Linked DNA regions of Dongshaea marina. The protein of the gene in region 2 interacts with the protein of the main gene of each other region in a pairwise test. Links are inferred from orthologs where the notes say so. Each region holds a gene or a part of one and is shown on either strand. Other genes may lie near its edges.

Evidence for each region.
Region 1: the proteins of aceE (region 2) and nth interact in binary tests that used the Escherichia coli proteins (3 or more experiments, as listed by UniProt). The link is inferred for Dongshaea marina from one-to-one orthologs.

Annotation. Positions count from the first base shown.
Region 1 is NZ_CP028897.1:2,209,789-2,213,035, forward strand. Bases 72-2,997 are described here. They hold nth (endonuclease III), read left to right. Parts: upstream 72-1,179; coding sequence 1,180-1,815; downstream 1,816-2,997. Other genes in these bases: gltS (sodium/glutamate symporter), read right to left, coding at 72-351; DB847_RS10605 (hypothetical protein), read left to right, coding at 1,905-2,195. Also shown: more of gltS, read right to left, coding at 1-71. UniProt on the Escherichia coli protein: DNA repair enzyme that has both DNA N-glycosylase activity and AP-lyase activity. The DNA N-glycosylase activity releases various damaged pyrimidines from DNA by cleaving the N-glycosidic bond, leaving an AP (apurinic/apyrimidinic) site.
Region 2 is NZ_CP028897.1:447,699-451,268, forward strand. What follows is about bases 61-3,309. They hold aceE (pyruvate dehydrogenase (acetyl-transferring), homodimeric type), read left to right. Parts: upstream 61-451; coding sequence 452-3,109; downstream 3,110-3,309. Other genes in these bases: DB847_RS02330 (GntR family transcriptional regulator), read left to right, coding at 61-407; aceF (pyruvate dehydrogenase complex dihydrolipoyllysine-residue acetyltransferase), read left to right, coding at 3,122-3,309. Also shown: more of DB847_RS02330, read left to right, coding at 1-60; more of aceF, read left to right, coding at 3,310-3,570. UniProt on the Escherichia coli protein: Component of the pyruvate dehydrogenase (PDH) complex, that catalyzes the overall conversion of pyruvate to acetyl-CoA and CO(2).

The DNA.
Region 1 (3,247 bases), 1.8 Mb from region 2 along the record:
AAGCCCTACACCCACCGCATCCTGGATCATGATGAACAGGGTCGCCACGATCAGGAACAGGAAGACCCGCGAGCCCCCCTTGGCTAATAGTTTAAAGCTCGCGGCCATGCCGACGGTTGCAAAAAACATCTTCATCAGGGTGTCCTGGAGAGGGAGCTCGAAGGCGACCTGGATCCCCTGGTGATGGAGTCCGGTGATGATCAGGGCGACCACCAATCCGCCGACGATCGGCTCCGGAATATTATATTTTTTTAGGATCCCAATTTTCGCCGTGAGAAAGTAGCCGATAAAGAGCACGACGATAGCGATCAACATAGAGTCGAGGGCATCAAACTTAAGTATTGGATTCATGCAGATGTCCGTTTTAGTTTAGTGTTTACAGCTGCGAATTAGGCATATTAGCGTACTTTCTCCAGAACTCTTGCATCAGGTTGTCTGTTTGTCTAAATATCGAGCAGTAGTGGGGTTGTTCACAGGGGCGATCTGGGGGCAAGTTGAAAATATGCAAACGAAACAAAAGAGTTTGGATGGTTGTGACGGTAAAATGTGCGAAGAGGCAGCCTTAAGCCATCGCACAGAGAAAACTGCCGCAGGGAGCCGATAAATGGGTTGACTCTATCCCTGCGCTGCTTTAGCTTCTGCTGCAGTTTTATGACGCTGAGCGTGCGGAGGTTATTGTGTCCTGGTTATCCAAGCAGTCTGGCTCTGATGAGTATTCTCAGAACCTATCCAATTTTGATAATAAGCCTGCAGAGGTGGCCTGGATCGATGAGTCTCGTTGCATTGGTTGTATCAAGTGTATCCAGGCATGCCCGGTCGGGGCGATCGTTGGAGCCCGAAAGCTGCTGCATACCGTGGTCGCTGATGAGTGCATCGGTTGCCGCTTGTGTACCGATCCCTGTCCGACGGATTGTATCGAGATGCACCCCCTTGCCGAAGGCGAATGGGTGGAGATGCAGCGGGAGGCGGACAGCATCCGACGGCTGCACAATACAGCGGAGCGAAAGCAGCTGCATCTGGTTAAAACCGGCCGAGCCCGTCCCGTAGTCGAAGCTGAAACTTCCGAGCAGAAGACGCAGGCGCAACCCCAGGATCGCAAACAACAGGTTAGCGATGCGATCGCACGGATGCGGGCCCGAAAGATGGCGCAACAGCAGTCTAAACCGGGAGGGCCCAGGGATGAATAAGCAAAAGCGGGTCGAGATCCTCAAAAGGCTAAGAGATGATAATCCCAGTCCACAGACCGAGCTGAATTACAGCTCTCCCTTTGAATTGTTGATTGCGGTGATCCTTTCGGCTCAGGCGACGGATGTCGGGGTCAATAAGGCAACGGACCGACTGTTTCCGGTTGCAAATACTCCGGAGCAGATGTTCGCGCTGGGTGAAGAGGGACTCAAGGAGTACATTAAGACCATTGGCCTGTTTAACTCTAAAGCGAAAAACGTGATCAAGGCGTGTCAGATGCTTATTGAGAAGCATCAGGGGCAGGTTCCGGAGGATCGAAAAGCATTAGAGGCGCTCCCCGGGGTGGGTCGCAAGACCGCCAATGTGGTACTTAATACCGCCTTTGGCTGGCCAACCATAGCGGTCGATACCCACATCTTCAGAGTGAGCAACAGAACCGGCTTTGCCCCGGGAAAAAATGTGGATGAGGTGGAGCAGCGCTTGCTGAAGTTTGTGCCTGCCGAGTTTAAGGTGGATGTGCATCACTGGTTGATCCTGCATGGTCGCTATACCTGCCAGGCCCGCAAGCCCCGTTGTGGCTCCTGCCTGATTGAAGATCTCTGTGAATTTAAGCAAAAAGTTGATCTCTGATTGCTCGTAGTAACCGCTTTTCAAGTTCAGAGATCAGTTTGGTGCTGAGCCCTATACTATGGCTTCGTATCAGCCTGATGGAGAGAAGGATGAACAAACTGCGCTGGGCACTGCTCATTAGTTTTTTTGGGATCGCCTGTTTTCAGGCTCAGGCCGAAATCTACAACAAAGTATATCACTGTGTGAGTGGAGGTTGCTCCCTCGAGTGTCTCAATAAGCACGGGAACTTTGAGATCATGGGGCGAGGTGCCAGCAAAATCCTTGTGAGCTACTATCCCAGTGGCCTGAGTGAGTATACTTTAAAACGTGGCCCAGCCGGCGATGAGGTGGTTACTATAGGGAAAGAGCAGAACCGCTGTAAGATTATTGGCCTGAGATAGCCTTTTTGCTGCCTGATATAGTTTCGAATCATTGAGGCCTTTGTCCCAAAATTTGATGGTCGGTTGTCAGGGGGGCATTTAGGATCAGGCAGCCAATAGCTCCCTGGTTTGTACCACAGGTGTCGCTGAAGTCTGGATTCGACCATCACCGGCACGCTGTACATCCGAACCTCTCCCTAAATTATTTGCCTTCTCTGCGCCATGCTTCGCGTGGGGCTTTCACAGAGAACTTCCCCTTCAATCTCTATGGAGCCGGCTATCACCCCAGCTTGCCCATCCCAGCTCGGTATCCATACCTCGCGTTCAATGACTCAGTGAGCCATTTCACCCCTGCGGCAGAAGGTTGGTGAACTTGAAATCAGTACACCTTTGTATGAGCAACGGATCTGAGACATGACTGACCATCGCAGGTTTAACAGATTTGTCATGGATTAGAGGTAGGGCTTACAGCGTGTCACAAAAATCATCCGCAACCCAAATCAGAAAAATGTTTAATAAACAATCAGTTCTGACCGTGAGTAAAGTAAATGCTCAATACTCAAGTCATTCCTGCGACTCATCTTGTTATTCCTTTACCTCTCAGACAATCTGAGTACGATGTCTTCCTCTACAGCAACAGGTAGGATCCCTGCTAAATGGGATTGTTTCAGTGGCTCTTGAGCTCGTAATGAAATACGGAAAACTAAGGTGGTTAACGGTAGTGAAAAGTCGCTCTGGTTGTGTCGGTGACAAGGGGCAGTGGAGCTGTCTCAAAACGCTGTTCGTTATCTTCTTTAATTTCCCTAACTTGGAAAACCGGCTCCCGGCTGATTCAGAACTATCGCAACCATCACAGTGGATCATGGCACAAGTGGTAGAAATCGTAGTTGAGCGGGTTGGTTTCATATGGAGATACACCCGGGCTCACTACTATCTATTATCTGACAACTCATGGAGTAAGAAATTGAATTTTCCTGATCTATTTGTTCCTCACACGTCTAATATGATTCATATGAATCCTTACCAATAATAGAAGAGCACGTTATTAGTAACTGAGTGTAAACTTTGAGCCA
Region 2 (3,570 bases):
GGATTCGCCGTATCCAAAAACGGATAACCCAGGCCCTCGATGAGAAGGATGTGGAGGCCGAGGCCCATGGAGCCACTGAGCTCTATGTTGCGATCGCCGAAGCCTCTCATAACCTGGTACTGCTCCATCTGATCTCTGCGATCCGACCTCTTCTGCACAGCAATATTCTGAGCAATATTGAGATCCTCAACCGGCGGGCGGGGATCATCGCCGAGGTCCGCATTCAACGCGCCAAGCTGATTGAAGCCATCTTGAGTGGCACCCCTCAGCAGGCACGGCAGATCTGTGATGATTACCTTGCATTTATCAAGGAGTCTCTTCGCGAACTTCAGTTCGAAGAGCAGCGAGCCCAGCGCTCCCAGAGGCGAACCGAGCTTCGGGGCGGATCGGACGCTGATAACGCTTGATTTACGTTCGTCACCTTGGTGTTTAATAACAGTAGGACCCAGCTATGACTGATTTCCTAAGCAAAGATCTGGACCCAGTCGAAACTAAAGAATGGTTAGACTCCCTCGATGCAATTCTGCGTGAAGAGGGGCCAGAACGTGCGCAATTCATTTTGCAGCAGCTTTCCGACTTCGCAGCGCGTAATGCCGGAATCAAGATGTCTCAGGGCTTTTTGACCGATTACATCAACACCCTGTCGAAGGACGAAAACTACCCAGGGAATTGGGATCTGGAACGCCGTATCCGGGCGATCATCCGTTGGAACGCGGCCATGATGGTGCAGAAGGCCAACAAGAAGCCTTACTCGCTGGGCGGGCATATCTCCTCTTTCGCCGGTGCCGCAACCATCTATGATGTGGGCTTTAACCACTTCTTCCGCGGACCGGATGCGCCGAACGGTGCCGACCTGCTGTTTATCCAGGGACACAGCTCACCGGGTATGTACGCCCGTGCATTTGCCGAGGGACGCCTGAGCCGCTCTCAGCTGGATAACTTCCGCCAGGAGATCGACGGCAATGGTCTGTCTTCTTATCCGCATCCACACCTGATGCCGGATTTCTGGGAGTTCCCGACAGTTTCCATGGGACTTGGTCCTATCGCAGCTATCTATCAGGCGCGCTTCATGAAGTACCTGACCAACCGCGGCCTGAAAGATTGCAGCGGGCGTAAGGTCTATGCCTTCCTGGGTGATGGTGAGATGGATGAGCCTGAATCCAAGGGTGCAATCGCGATCGCGACCCGTGAAAACCTGGATAACCTGGTCTTCGTGGTTAGCTGTAACCTGCAACGCCTGGATGGACCTGTCGTGGGTAACGGCAAGGTGATCCAGGAGCTGGAAGGTCAGTTTAAGGGCGCCGGCTGGGATGTATTCAAGGTGGTCTGGGGTCGTAAATGGGATGAGTTGCTGCAAAAAGATAGCTCGGGCAAGCTGATTCAGCTGATGAACGAGACCGTGGATGGTGACTATCAGACCCTCAAATCCAAAGATGGCGCCTATGTTCGCGAGCACTTCTTTAACCGCTACCCTGAGACGGCAGCCCTGGTTAAGGATATGACCGACGAAGAGATCTTCGAGCTTAACCGTGGTGGTCACGATCCACAGAAGCTGTTCAGCGCCTTCTCTGCGGTGCAGGATGACAACGGCAAGCCTAAGCTTATTCTGGCTAAGACCATCAAGGGCTATGGGCTGGGTGCCGGCAGTGAGTCACAAAATACGGCTCACAACGTGAAGAAGATGGATACCGAGACCATGCGCAAGCTGCGCGATCGTTTCAAGATTGATATCTCGGATGCCGAGCTGGAAAACCCCTCCTATATCGAGATCAAAGAGGGTAGTGAAGAGTATAAATACCTGCAGGAGCGCCGTAAGTCTCTGGGTGGTTATCTGCCCCAGCGTCGTCAGCAGAGCTCTGTTGAGCTTCAGGTGCCCGAGCTGGAGGCCTTTGCCCCGCTGCTGGGTGAGCAAAAGCGCGAGATCTCTACTACCATGGCGATGGTGCGTGCTCTGAATGTGATGCTTAAGGATAAGTCGATCGGCAAGCGTATCGTACCAATCCTGTCTGATGAGGCGCGTACCTTTGGTATGGAGGGTCTGTTCCGCCAGATCGGTATCTATAACCCGAATGGTCAGCAATATACTCCAACCGACCGCGAGCAGGTTGCTTACTATAAAGAGGATATCAAGGGACAGGTACTGCAGGATGGCCTGACCGAAATGGGTGCGGTTTCTTCCTGGCTGGCAGCGGCGACCTCTTACAGCGTCCATGACTGTCCGATGATCCCCTTCTTTGTTTACTACTCCATGTTCGGCTTCCAGCGGATTGGCGACATGATGTGGGCTGCAGGTGATATGCAGGCAAAAGGCTTCATGATCGGCGGTACCTCCGGACGCACCACCCTCAATGGTGAAGGTCTGCAGCACCAGGATGGCCACAGCCATATCCAGGCGGGTACCATCCCGAACTGTATCGCCTATGATGCGACCTATGCCTACGAGGTTGCTGTTATCGTTCAGGACGGCTTGCGCCGCATGTACGGTGAGAACCCGGAGAATGTTTACTACTACCTGACGACTCTCAACGAAAACTACCACATGCCTGCGATGCCAGAGGGCGTGGAAGAGGGCATTCGTAAGGGTATCTATAAGCTGGAAACAGTGGCGGGTGATAAGGCCAAAGTACAGCTGATGGGCTCCGGCTCGATTCTGCCCGGCGTGCGTGAAGCCGCGCAGATCCTGAGTGCGGACTATGGTATCGGTTCTGACGTATTCGCGGTGACTTCGTTTAATGAGCTGGCGCGTGATGGTCAGGATGTGGAGCGCTATAACCGCCTGCACCCTGAAGCCGAGCAGCAGCAGGCCTATATCAGCTCGGTACTGGGCGACCTGCCAACCATAGCTTCTACGGATTATATGAAGTCTTATGCAGACCAGGTGCGTGCCTTTGTACCATCAAGCGCCTATACAGTGCTGGGTACCGATGGCTTCGGGCGCTCAGATAGCCGTGAGAACCTGCGCCGTCACTTCGAAGTCGATGCGGCTCACGTGGTGGTAGCGACCCTGAATACCCTGGCCGAGCAGGGAACTGTTGATAAGAAAGTTGTAGCCGATGCCATCAAGAAGTTTGGTATCGATGCAGATAAAACTACTCCACGTAACGCATAAGGGGTTTAACTGATGTCTAAAGAAATTTTACTACCGGATATTGGATCCGATGCGGTTGAAGTCGTGGAGATCTCTGTAGCAGTTGGCGATATGGTTGAAGCCGATCAGCCATTGCTGACCGTCGAGGGCGATAAGGCCTCTATGGAGGTTCCATCTCCGGAGGCGGGCAAGGTTGCCAGTATTGAGATTGCGGTCGGTGACAGCGTAACTACCGGCACCCTCATCATGAGATTCGACACTGCTGGGGCGGCAGACGCTCCCGCTGCCGAAGCTCCGGCAGCAGAAGCTGCACCGGCTGCTGCTGCGGCGACTAGCGAGCAGGCGGTAGCCGTTCCCGATATCGGCGGTGATGCGGTTGAGGTCACCGAGATCCTGGTTCAGGTGGGTGATAGCGTTGAAGCCGAGCAGTCTCTCATCACGGTTGAGGGTGACAAGGCCTCAATGGAAGTCCCGGCTCCGGT